One region of the Bacillus sp. YH3-2-B2 genome, then DNA from elsewhere that is predicted to be linked to it. Evidence: a T-box and tRNA genes for the amino acid it is inferred to sense, from the RefSeq annotation. Region 1 holds a T-box; the other holds one or more tRNA genes.
What was found. The T-box of region 1 lies ahead of tyrS (tyrosine--tRNA ligase). A T-box ahead of a tRNA ligase gene usually reads a tRNA of that ligase, here a tRNA-Tyr.
Positions count from the first base shown of each region.

Region 2: it encodes a tRNA-Tyr, which carries the amino acid that the T-box ahead of tyrS (tyrosine--tRNA ligase) is inferred to sense. The anticodon was not compared.

Region 1 covers NZ_JBSJQE010000003.1:827,130-835,747, reverse strand. The annotation lists gene ACWJJX_RS14365 (GNAT family N-acetyltransferase) at 1-227, opposite strand, end outside; gene acsA (acetate--CoA ligase) at 386-2,104, shown strand; T-box leader at 2,158-2,390, shown strand; gene tyrS (tyrosine--tRNA ligase) at 2,441-3,706, shown strand; gene sr7p (small protein SR7P) at 3,826-3,951, shown strand; gene ACWJJX_RS14345 (AzlD domain-containing protein) at 3,992-4,315, opposite strand; gene ACWJJX_RS14340 (AzlC family ABC transporter permease) at 4,312-5,043, opposite strand; gene ACWJJX_RS14335 (TrmB family transcriptional regulator) at 5,116-5,922, opposite strand; gene ACWJJX_RS14330 (cation diffusion facilitator family transporter) at 6,145-7,014, shown strand; partial or broken gene ACWJJX_RS14325 (hypothetical protein) at 7,186-7,236, shown strand; gene ACWJJX_RS14320 (hypothetical protein) at 7,284-7,490, shown strand; gene ACWJJX_RS14315 (SGNH/GDSL hydrolase family protein) at 7,671-8,423, shown strand; gene ACWJJX_RS14310 (hypothetical protein) at 8,439-8,567, opposite strand.
Region 2 covers NZ_JBSJQE010000001.1:91-3,307, reverse strand. The annotation lists partial or broken gene ACWJJX_RS00100 (Type 1 glutamine amidotransferase-like domain-containing protein) at 1-473, opposite strand, end outside; gene ACWJJX_RS00095 (hypothetical protein) at 559-843, opposite strand; tRNA gene ACWJJX_RS00090 (tRNA-Leu) at 1,264-1,345, opposite strand; tRNA gene ACWJJX_RS00085 (tRNA-Leu) at 1,593-1,681, opposite strand; tRNA gene ACWJJX_RS00080 (tRNA-Cys) at 1,689-1,759, opposite strand; tRNA gene ACWJJX_RS00075 (tRNA-Gly) at 1,766-1,840, opposite strand; tRNA gene ACWJJX_RS00070 (tRNA-Gln) at 1,895-1,966, opposite strand; tRNA gene ACWJJX_RS00065 (tRNA-His) at 1,976-2,051, opposite strand; tRNA gene ACWJJX_RS00060 (tRNA-Trp) at 2,081-2,154, opposite strand; tRNA gene ACWJJX_RS00055 (tRNA-Tyr) at 2,165-2,249, opposite strand; tRNA gene ACWJJX_RS00050 (tRNA-Thr) at 2,261-2,333, opposite strand; tRNA gene ACWJJX_RS00045 (tRNA-Phe) at 2,337-2,412, opposite strand; tRNA gene ACWJJX_RS00040 (tRNA-Asp) at 2,423-2,499, opposite strand; tRNA gene ACWJJX_RS00035 (tRNA-Met) at 2,508-2,584, opposite strand; tRNA gene ACWJJX_RS00030 (tRNA-Val) at 2,592-2,667, opposite strand; tRNA gene ACWJJX_RS00025 (tRNA-Glu) at 2,678-2,749, opposite strand; tRNA gene ACWJJX_RS00020 (tRNA-Ser) at 2,786-2,876, opposite strand; tRNA gene ACWJJX_RS00015 (tRNA-Asn) at 2,882-2,956, opposite strand; rRNA gene rrf (5S ribosomal RNA) at 2,966-3,081, opposite strand; partial or broken rRNA gene ACWJJX_RS00005 (23S ribosomal RNA) at 3,183-3,217, opposite strand, start outside.

The sequences.
Region 1 (8,618 bases):
ACATAGCCGATAATCGTCTGTCCGTCCCTGGCGATAATGATCCGACCTTCAGGAAGCCCGGCGATCTCGATTAACGCTTTGTGCTGTTCATGAGGAAGGCGAAAGGCTGTCAGGCCTTCATGAAACTCATACTGTGCTAGGTCCTTTGGAGGAACGGGCCCTTCTACCAATAGAGGGCCGGCTGCTGTCTGAATTGATGAAGAATGGTACGTTTTATGATGTTTCACTGATTCACCGCCTGTCGGTTCTTAATAAAAACACATCTCTCTTAAGCATAACAAAATATAAAGCGTTTTCAATAGTGTTGTAATTTATATTTTAAAAATTGAGAAAACTGTGAACATCTACTATAATTAGTCTATAGATAAGCAAAGGGGGATGTTGCATGAATTTGAAAGCGTTGCCGGCGGAAAAGGGGAATTATCATCTGCGAAATTATGAGGAAACGTACCGCAGCTTCGATTGGAAAGAGGTCGAAGCGGAGTTTTCCTGGCATCAGACGGGGAAGCTGAATGCGGCGTACGAAGCGATTGACCGTCATGCCGAATCATTTCGAAAAAACAAAGTAGCGCTGTATTACAAGGACGCAAACCGGGATGAAAAATACACATTTAAAGAAATGATGGAGGAATCGAACCGGGCGGGAAATGTACTGAGACGGTATGGAAACGTGGAAAAAGGGGACCGCGTTTTTATTTTCATGCCGCGTTCGCCGGAGCTTTACTTTATCATGCTCGGCGCAATTAAAATCGGTGCGATCGCCGGCCCTTTATTTGAAGCGTTTATGGAAGGCGCCGTCAAAGACCGCCTGTTGAACAGCCAGGCAAAGGTTGTCGTGACGACACCTGAACTGGCCGAACGGATTCCGGCGGACAGCCTGCCCGACCTCGAGCATATTTTCATTGTCGGCGGCAGCAAAGAAGCGGGAGATAAAATCATCCATTATGATAAAGCGGCTGAGGGAGAAAGCACGAGACTTGATATTGAATGGATGGACAGAAGAGACGGCTACCTGCTTCACTACACATCAGGGTCTACCGGAACGCCCAAAGGTGTGCTCCATGTTCATGAAGCCATGATTCAGCAATACCAGACCGGCAAGTGGGTGCTTGATCTTAAAGAAGACGATATTTACTGGTGCACTGCGGACCCGGGCTGGGTGACCGGGACGGTGTACGGGATATTTGCGCCGTGGCTGAACGGAGCGGCGAACGTGATCGTCGGCGGCAGATTCAGTCCGGAAAACTGGTACGGCACGATTGAGAAGCTCGGTGTCAGCGTCTGGTACAGCGCTCCGACGGCTTTCAGAATGCTTATGGGCGCCGGAGATGAAATGACATCCAAATTTGACCTTACTTCACTTCGTCACGTCCTGAGTGTCGGAGAACCTTTGAACCCCGAGGTCATCAAGTGGGGACATAAAGTATTCGGCAAGCGCATCCACGACACGTGGTGGATGACAGAAACGGGCGGACAGCTCATCTGCAATTATCCTTGCATGGAGATCAAGCCGGGCTCAATGGGGAAACCGATTCCGGGAGTGGAAGCGGCGATCGTTGACAATCAGGGAAATGAGCTTCCGCCGTACCGAATGGGAAATCTCGCCATTAAAAAGGGCTGGCCGTCGATGATGGATTCCATTTGGAACAACAAAGAGAAATATGATTCTTATTTTATGCCGGGCGGCTGGTATGTTTCCGGAGATTCTGCTTATATGGATGAAGACGGTTATTTCTGGTTCCAAGGCAGAGTCGATGATGTCATCATGACATCCGGCGAGCGCGTCGGCCCGTTTGAAGTCGAAAGCAAACTTGTTGAACATCCGGCGATTGCCGAAGCCGGCGTCATCGGAAAGCCGGACCCTGTCCGGGGAGAAATTATTAAAGCGTTTATCGCGCTCAGAGAAGGGCATGAGCCATCCGATCAGCTGAAGGAGGACATTCGCCTCTTTGTAAAACAGGGGCTTGCCGCGCATGCCGCACCGCGGGAAATTGAATTCAAAGATAAACTTCCGAAAACACGGAGCGGAAAAATCATGAGACGTGTGCTGAAGGCGTGGGAGCTGAACCTGCCAGCAGGCGACCTGTCCACAATGGAAGATTAAAGACGGCGTTGACATCGTATTTTATTTATGTTAAAAATGAGTAAGCTTCATACGAAAAGGTTTTGATTGAGACAAGTAGGATATCTGATTGTTCCAGAGAGCTGATGGCCGGTGAAAATCAGCACATAAGATATGCCGAATACACTCATGAACCGCTTTTGCGAACAAAGCTATTCCAAGGCTTTCAGTAGTGAAAGAACGGACACGGTCCGTTATCAAAAAGAGTGATAAAAGCTTTTTTATGTTTTTATTAGTAGGGTGGTACCGCGATTATATCGTCCCTTCGTTTTAAACGAAGGGGCGTTTTTTATTTTCATAAACAAAGGAGCAGACAAAATGACTAACTTATTAGAGGATTTATCATTCCGCGGCTTAATCCAGCAAATGACGGATGAAGAAGGACTGAATAAACAGCTGAGCGAAGAAAAAATCCGTTTATACTCAGGGTTTGACCCGACGGCTGACAGCCTGCACATCGGACACCTTCTGCCGATATTGACACTGCGCCGTTTCCAGCTTGCAGGCCACCATCCGATTGCGCTTGTAGGCGGCGCGACGGGACTGATCGGCGATCCGAGCGGCAAAAAAGCGGAGCGTACGTTAAATACTCAGGATATCGTTGTCGAATGGTCGCAAAAAATTAAAAATCAGCTTTCCCGATTTTTAGATTTCGAGGCGGGAGAAAACCCCGCTGTCATAGCGAACAACTTTGATTGGATCGGAAAGCTGAGCATCATTGAATTTCTCCGCGACGTCGGAAAGAACTTCGGAATTAACTACATGCTTGCGAAAGATACTGTAAGCTCAAGAATTGAAACCGGAATTTCTTACACGGAATTCAGCTACATGATCCTGCAATCCTACGATTTTCTGAATCTGTACAGAGAAAAGAACTGCAAACTCCAAATCGGAGGCAGTGACCAGTGGGGCAACATCACGGCCGGTCTTGAACTGATCAGAAAATCAGAAGAAGAAGGGGCGAAAGCTTTCGGTCTTACCATTCCGCTCGTCACAAAAGCTGACGGCACGAAATTCGGCAAAACGGAAGGCGGCGCCATTTGGCTTGATAAAGAAAAAACATCGCCGTACGAATTCTACCAGTTCTGGATCAATACAGATGACCGCGACGTCGTCAAATACTTAAAATACTTTACTTTCTTGTCAAAAGAGGAAATTGAAGCTTATGCTGAAAAAACGGAGACGGCTCCTGAGAAAAGAGAAGCGCAGAAACGTCTCGCTGAAGAGGTGACGGTTCTTGTACACGGCCGCGAAGCGCTTGAGCAGGCTGTTCATATCTCCCAGGCGCTGTTCAGCGGCAATATTAAAGAGCTTTCTGCTCAAGACGTCAAGGTAGGATTTAAAGATGTACCTTCGTTTGAAAAAGACCGCTCTGAAGAACTGTCTTTAGTAGACGTGCTAGTGGAATCTAAATTATCGCCTTCAAAACGGCAGGCCCGCGAAGACATTCAAAACGGAGCTGTTTACATTAACGGCGAGCGCCAGACGGACATCGGGCATCTTCTGACTGCGGAAGACCGCATTGAAGATCAATTTACCGTACTGCGCCGCGGAAAGAAAAAATACTTCCTGATCACGTACTGAAAATAAAAAGCAGTCCGGCCGCTCCATGCGGCAGGCTGCTTTTTTATGTTTTGTGAATACTGCACGGGGAAATGAGTACAGTACATGGTATAAGCAAAACAGGGAAGGGGTGCTGCGCCGTGAATTTTATGTTTACCATCGCCAAAGAAAGATTGCAGCGGGATCATTGGGAACAGCAGCAAAGCATAAACGCCGAAGCCGAAGCCGAGGAATCAGAGACGGAAGAAGAAAATCCGATATCATAAAGGTAAAGCCTCCATTCTGCGGAATGGAGGCTTTTGATTGTCACCATATCAGTCTGACGGCGGCCATCAGCACGACTCCTGTGATGACCGTGATGGATAAGCTTTTTGTCAGCATCGCGCAAAGCAATGTCGGGATGAGAACGATCATTGCTTTCCAATCAAAGGTCAAAGCGCTGTTTGTTTTCACAATCATGCTTTCCGTTACCAGAGCCGTCAAAATGCAAAGCGGAATAAAGGAGAGCCATTTTAAAGCCAATTCAGGCATCTGAATGTTCCGGACAAATATAAACGGAACAATGCGCGGCACAAGTGTAACAATCATGCAGCCGAGTATAATCCAGATCATTTGTGTGCTGATGCTCATTTGTCCGTCACCACCCCGATCGTTGCCACAATCACGGTTGAGACGATGACCGCGATGTGTGACGGGACGAAATACGATAACAAGACCATAAAAATGATCATATAGAGAATTAAGGAGAGGCTGTGCTTCAGCTTTTCCGAAGCGGATGACTGCAATTGCAGCACAAGCAGCGCCGCGAACATAGCGGGCAAAGCAAAGTCCAGGCCGAGCGCGTAAGGATCAGATATCCATTGCCCGAGAAGCCCGCCCATCACGCAGGAAATAACCCAGCACATGTAAGCGGTTATATTGAGGCCGTTCATCCACTTATCGTGTAACCTGCCGTTCTGAGCCGCTTTGTTCACCGCTACTCCGAAAGATTCGTCAGTAAGCAGAGCCCCGAAGCCGATATTTTTCGCCAGAGAGTATTTCGTGAAATACGGCGCGATGGTCAGGCTCAGCAGAAGGTGCCGCAGATTGACGATAAACGTCGTTAAAATAATGGCGGAAATCGGACTCCCGGAAACAAGGAGCGAGCAAATAATAAATTGGGCGGCGCCGGCATAGACACACAAGGATAACAAACAGATTTCAAGAATGCTTAGATGAGAGGCAACGCCGACGATGCCGAAAGCAAAACCGATGCTCATATAGCCCAGCAGCGTAGGCACACAATCCCGCACCCCCTGTAAAAACGTATCGTTCATTTCCCGGGAAACGGCGGTTTTTTGCACTTCTGTGTTAATCATTTTTTATACTCCTTTCATAGAGATTATAATGATAACGACTAATGAAAAAATCAAAGAAAATACGGTTCACATTTATATGAACCGATTTCCGGTGACGACATGAAATAACGAATGGTTTTGTTTCATCAGGCCTTCAACTTTTTCAGCCCCGACTTCTTTCACAAGCTCTGCGAACATCAGATCGTGCCTCATATATTCCATGGCCACGAGAACGAGAGCGGGATCTTCTGATTTAATGGCCCAGGCATTCGTCTGCGGAGAAAAATTGGCGATTAAGACTTCTTTATTATCTCGGGCAGCTATCGTTAATCTTCCGCCCATCCGTTTCTCCGCCACTTCAGGAGACATATTATGATTTGTCGTATTTCCGAGCTTCACTTCCGGAGGGCCGAACACAATCGAAAAGACGGGCAATTGTTCGGCGGCGCGTTTATTAGCGGCTTCTTGAATAAAGGGAATCTGCTGTTCCCAGACAGACAGCCACAACTCTTCCTCGGCTTTTTCAATCATATCCTTCATCTCATTGATGACATGATCATTCGTGCTGATGCGGCGGATGACATTCATCTCCTGCTCGCTTTCCAGCGCCAATAACTTTTCCTCAAGGTAGCCGAATGAGTTCTCGAAATCGTGCCGGAGCCGGTCGATTAATTCCTTTCCGGCCAGCGGGGCATATGTAACCGGATCAGACGGTACAATATGGACAGCGCCTTTATCAACTAATTTCCCCAATACCTCATAGATCATTGAGCGGGGGACGCCTGACCTTTTGCTGATTTCATATCCGGTAACAGGCGAGTGTTTCAACAAGCCGATATATGCTTTACATTCATATTGAGAAAATCCAAACTTCTGTAATTCTTTCAGAACATCGTCCATAAACATCCTCCGTAGTGGTTATTCATGAAACTACTATAATGTAAGCGGTTATATCTTGTCAATGGGACTTGAGTGCTGAAAGAAAGGTTCGCCTGTTTTGTCGCTTTCCAACTTAGTTTATGATGAGTTACATGTATGGCTTTTGTGAAAAACGTTGCCGTAGACCCACACGAATGCCGTTTGATACGATAAATACAAGAAGTCAAAAAGAGGAGGATCACGGTGGAAAACACCTCTAAAATCGCTTTTTTATCGGTTATAAGCAATTCCCTGGTCGTCATGCTCAAAATAGTGGTGGGGATAATAACCGGATCTGTCGCTATACTTTCTGAAGCCATTCATTCTTTTTTAGATTTGATCGCCGCCTTCATCGCCTTTATCTCCGTCAGGATTTCAAAAAAGCCGGCTGATACAGGGCATCCGTACGGTCATGGAAAAGTCGAGAATCTGTCGGGGACCATCGAGACGATTCTGATTTTTGCGGCAGGGATTTGGATGATATATGAATGCATTCAAAAACTGGTGAACCCGGCGCCGGTTCATCTGCCCGTATTGGGAATTGTTGTGATGCTTGCTGGGGCTCTCATTAATTTGATCGTTTCGAAGTTCGTAAAAAGAGAAGCCGAAAAGGTTAATTCCGTGGCAATGAAATCAAATGCCCTGCATTTACTGACTGACGTGTACACATCATTAGGCGTAGCGGCAAGCCTTTTGGTCGTTACCTTAACGGAGTGGTACATACTTGATCCCATTATAGGTATGGTGCTGGCGGTGTATATCATATATGAAGCGTTTAAATTAATGAAAGAAGCATTCCCGCCGCTGATTGATACCCGTTTGTCGGAAGAGGAAGAAAAAACAATTTTAAAGATTATCGAAACATTTCAACAGGAATTTATTGAAATTCACGATTTTCGTACAAGACGCTCCGGCCCGCAAGAGTATATTGATTTTCACCTGGTCGTAGCCTCTCACGTGACGATTAAAGACGTGCACGACCTGTGTGACCGCATTGAAAGAGATATTACGGATGAATTCAAACAAGCACAGGTAATGATTCACCCCGAGCCGGAGAGCGAGAGGAAGAAATAAATCGATCTTATGTTTGCGTTTGTTCCCGGCAAAATGCCTGCAAAAGGCCCGTTCCCACGGGTCTTTTTGTTGTATAAATGTCCATTTCTCGCTCATATGAGAGAGAAGCTTATACACGTGAGGGATACATTTCATACGTTATGTTGTAAAGAAAAAGGGAGGTGAACAGAATTGAACGCTATTTCTGTTAAAGAAATTGAACATGGAGTTGCCGTTGCGGAAAGAGAAGGTTTAGGGGAGTATTTATACCAAGAACCGGTTTCCAAAAAATGTTCGGGCCGTTCCCGCAGCAGAAAACGGACACACCGCTCCCGCAGCAGAAAACGGAGTCATCACCGGACACACCGCTCCCGCAGCAGAAGACGGAGCCATCACCGGACACACCGCTCCCGCAGCAGAAGACGGAGCCATCACCGGACACACCGTTCACGCAGCAGACGGTCCCATCAAAAACGTACCCGCAAGCGCTGTTTTAAATGCTGACTGCAGACTCTATTACAAGTAACGGAGATCTGCTATAATGGCAAGAGAACTGCATAAAAGATCCGGTATCATCATCTGCGGACACTGAACTGACAACATGGCGCTGTTTGTTCGTGTCCGTTTTTTGTGTCAAAAAAAGATGCCGGAGGATAAAAAGGAAGGGATGACGCCGAATGAAGCTGAATGAGGACTTTTATAACTCTGAAGGAAAGACAGTCTCTTCGCAAAACATAAGCAGCAAGCTTTTGCATATCACGGACAGCGGGCATATCAGCGTTGACTTCATCAGCATAAGCAGGCTGCGGAAGGCTTCAAAAATCGCGATCTTAGGTGACAGCGTCGCCCGGGGGCTGCGTGCGGAATACGGCTTTGGTGACATTCTGAAAGACCGGACAGACGCTGAAATAACCAATCTGTCTGTCAGCGGCGTTAATATGAGCAACAACGGAAGCGATAACATTTATCAGCAAGCGCTTAAAACAAAAGGACATGATGTCATTATTGTCCAGGGAACAGATGATGATTGGTGCAACCACATTCCCATCGGCACAGATGAAAAGGATATCACCACATTTTACGGAGGCTTCTGTCAAGTGATTCAGCAGCTGCGAAGCGGAAATAAAGGCGCGAGCATCATTGTGGTGACCCCAACGAGACAAGCAAAAATATCAAAAGGAAAAATCGTCCGCCGTGATACTGATAAAAATAAACTGGGCCTGAAGCTGGCTGACTATGTGAAAGCCCAAAAAGAAGCCTGCACACTCCTCTCTGTACCGTATGCCGACCTGTTTGATACAGATCTCATCGACCCGTATAATCCCGCTTTCCGAAGCATGTGCATGTCAGAAGGTCTTCATCCGAACGAGAAAGGGCATCAAATCATATTTCAGGAAATCTGCCGGAATTATTATTACTATTATGGGTAACACAGCGCTAACAGATTATTTTCGGCCTTGCTTTTCTAAAAGCTCAATTATTCTTTGAGATGCGTGTTTTTGCGCTCTCAAAAGCGAGACGATATTACCGGTAAAACCGATTAAAATGATCAGCAGCAAAATGATCATCCACATAAGTGAACCTCCCGTCGAGTGTTGAAAAACCCACTCTTTATTTTACTTATT
Region 2 (3,217 bases), on a different contig from region 1:
GAACAGCTGACCGTCTTTATAATGAAGCGCAGCGCCGTCATCAGCGGCATAGCCCGCCCTGAGTTTCTTTTCGGAAATCAGGCGGTGATACACCGGCCGGCGCTGAGACCCGCCAAGATGATGCTGTTTTCCCAAGCTTCACGAAGAATAAGGTCAAGCCCCCACTCTTTCCATAAGACAAGCATATTGCGCGTATTTCCGCCGCCGACATATATAATATCTTTCTTCATGAGAAAGGATCTGAGATCAGAACCCGGCGGTTTAAACAGCGACAAGTGATCCGGCTCACACCGCAGCTTTTGAAAGGCCTGATAAAACCTGCTGATATAATTCTCCGAATCTCCGCTTGCCGTCGGCAAAAAACAAACTTTCGGCTTTGACCGCGCCGACTGCTCTAAAATATACTGATCCAGCACAAGATGATCCGGCTCCATTGAAAACCCCCCGCCGCCCATTGTAATAATCTGCTTCAATGTCATCACCTCTTTTTTCTCAAGTATAACAGCTCATTAAAAAGGCGTTATCCCAATTTCGGATAACGCCTTCAAAAAGTATTTATTATCTGAAATACGCACCGTATAACATAACGGAGATCCCCGCGGCGATAATCGCCGGAACAAGCTTCGAACGGGCATACTTCACAACATTGATCCCCAACACCGTATTATCACTGAGGGGAGAAGCAAACCAAATGTTCCGCTCGCAAACACGGCCCCGATCGCTAATAATAAGCTGGTATGTAACTGAACCGCCAGCGTCCCAAGTCCCCCAGGATGACCCGATAAAATAGGATATAACAGCCCCCAGTATAAAAAGAGACGGCGCAATAAACATATGAGGGATCCATGATGTTAAATGAGAAGTAACATATTTCGAGAATCCCAGATTTTCAGCTACTGCTGTTACGGCTCAAATCAGCGATAACATAATAATAACGTTGACCAATTCGTTTCCGTCCTTAATAAAATGGGTAACAAGCTCGCCTGCTGGAAAGCGCTGAAACATAAAAAGAGCAAATGCTGCAATAACCGCTGCCAATAATGCGCGCTTTTGAATGGCCGCCCCACCAGCTGAGAAACAGTGTTAATAGCAAAAACAGCCCGATCGGAAAGATTTAACTCCACGGCCGAATCGGTGTTTCCTTAATATAAGCACGGTGCGCCGAATCCAGCTCCTCCTGCTGCAGGTAACATGTTTTCACAAGCCTTGGAGGATATTTTCATACAACAAAAAAGGCTTCTACAATATGTAGAAGCCTTTGTATACCGGTGGCCGGGGTCGAACCGGCACTCCAGAAGGAACACGATTTTGAGTCGTGCGCGTCTGCCAATTCCGCCACACCGGCATATAATGCGTCGTGTTCAACCGACGTATATAAATATAACATGCATTTTATAAAGCGTCAATGGTTTTAGTAAAGTTTTTTCAAATGGTAATGCAGTATATACGATACAAGCAAGAAACTTATATTGATAGTCTTCACGCTTTTATTATATAAAAAAAAGCGACCTGCAATATGCAAATCACTCTCATATATGTTTTATAATAATAAAATTGATGACCAATTTAACATAATTCGCTCAAAGTTAAATTGGTGCCGAGGGCCGGACTTGAACCGGCACGGTAGTCACCTACCGCAGGATTTTAAGTCCTGTGTGTCTGCCAATTCCACCACCCCGGCAATAGAAAGGCGACACCCGGATTCGAACCGGGGATAAAGGTTTTGCAGACCTCTGCCTTACCACTTGGCTATGCCGCCGTAATTTGGAGCGGAAGACGGGATTCGAACCCGCGACCCCCACCTTGGCAAGGTGATGTTCTACCACTGAACTACTTCCGCAACATGTAAAAAGAACTTATTACATCTTATGCTGTTGTTTTTAAAAAAATGCAACTGGGCTAGCTGGATTCGAACCAACGCATGACGGAGTCAAAGTCCGTTGCCTTACCGCTTGGCTATAGCCCAATGATAATATGGGGCGATTGATGGGAATCGAACCCACGAGTGCCAGAGCCACAATCTGGTGCGTTAACCACTTCGCCACAACCGCCATAATCTGAAGATGAATAAATAATATAGTGGCAGGGGCAGTAGGAATCGAACCCACACCGGAGGTTTTGGAGACCTCTGTTCTACCGTTAAACTATGCCCCTATTTATAAAATGGTGGAGGGGGGCAGATTCGAACTGCCGAACCCTGAGGGAGCGGATTTACAGTCCGCCGCGTTTAGCCACTTCGCTACCCCTCCATCATTTAGAGTGCCGGCCAGAGGACTTGAACCCCCAACCTACTGATTACAAGTCAGTTGCTCTACCAATTGAGCTAGACCGGCAAATGGTGGCTCGGGACGGAATCGAACCGCCGACACACGGATTTTCAGTCCGTTGCTCTACCAACTGAGCTACCGAGCCTTTTTATAAATGGCGGTCCGGACGGGACTCGAACCCGCGACCTCCTGCGTGACAGGCAGGCATTCTAACCAACTGAACTACCGGACCATTTTTTTTGGTTGCGGGGGCAGGATTTGAACCTGCGACCTTCGGGTTATGAGCCCGACGAGCTACCGAACTGCTCCACCCCGCGATGATAATGGTGGAGGATGACGGGCTCGAACCGCCGACCCTCTGCTTGTAAGGCAGATGCTCTCCCAGCTGAGCTAATCCTCCATCATATAAGTGACCCGTACGGGATTCGAACCCGTGTTACCGCCGTGAAAGGGCGGTGTCTTAACCGCTTGACCAACGGGCCCTGGTATTTTTTCGTTTGTTATGTATTGATAATTAGTGGCGGAGAGCAAGGGATTCGAACCCTTGAGACGGGGTTACCGCCTACACGATTTCCAATCGTGCTCCTTCGGCCACTCGGACAGCTCTCCATAAATGGCTCCGCAGGTAGGATTCGAACCTACGACCGATCGGTTAACAGCCGATAGCTCTACCACTGAGCTACTGCGGAATGAAGTTTGCCTGGCGATGTCCTACTCTCACAGGGGGAAACCCCCGACTACCATCGGCGCTGAAGAGCTTAACTTCCGTGTTCGGCATGGGAACGGGTGTGACCTCTTCGCCATCATCACCAGACGTTTTAGTGACATGTATTATTATACTATGTATTTCAGAAAAAGCAAGAGTTTTTTTAAAAAATTCTCTCAAAACTAGATAACAGAAAGCATACATTCAAATTGGTTAAGTCCTCGATCGATTAGTATCTGTCAGC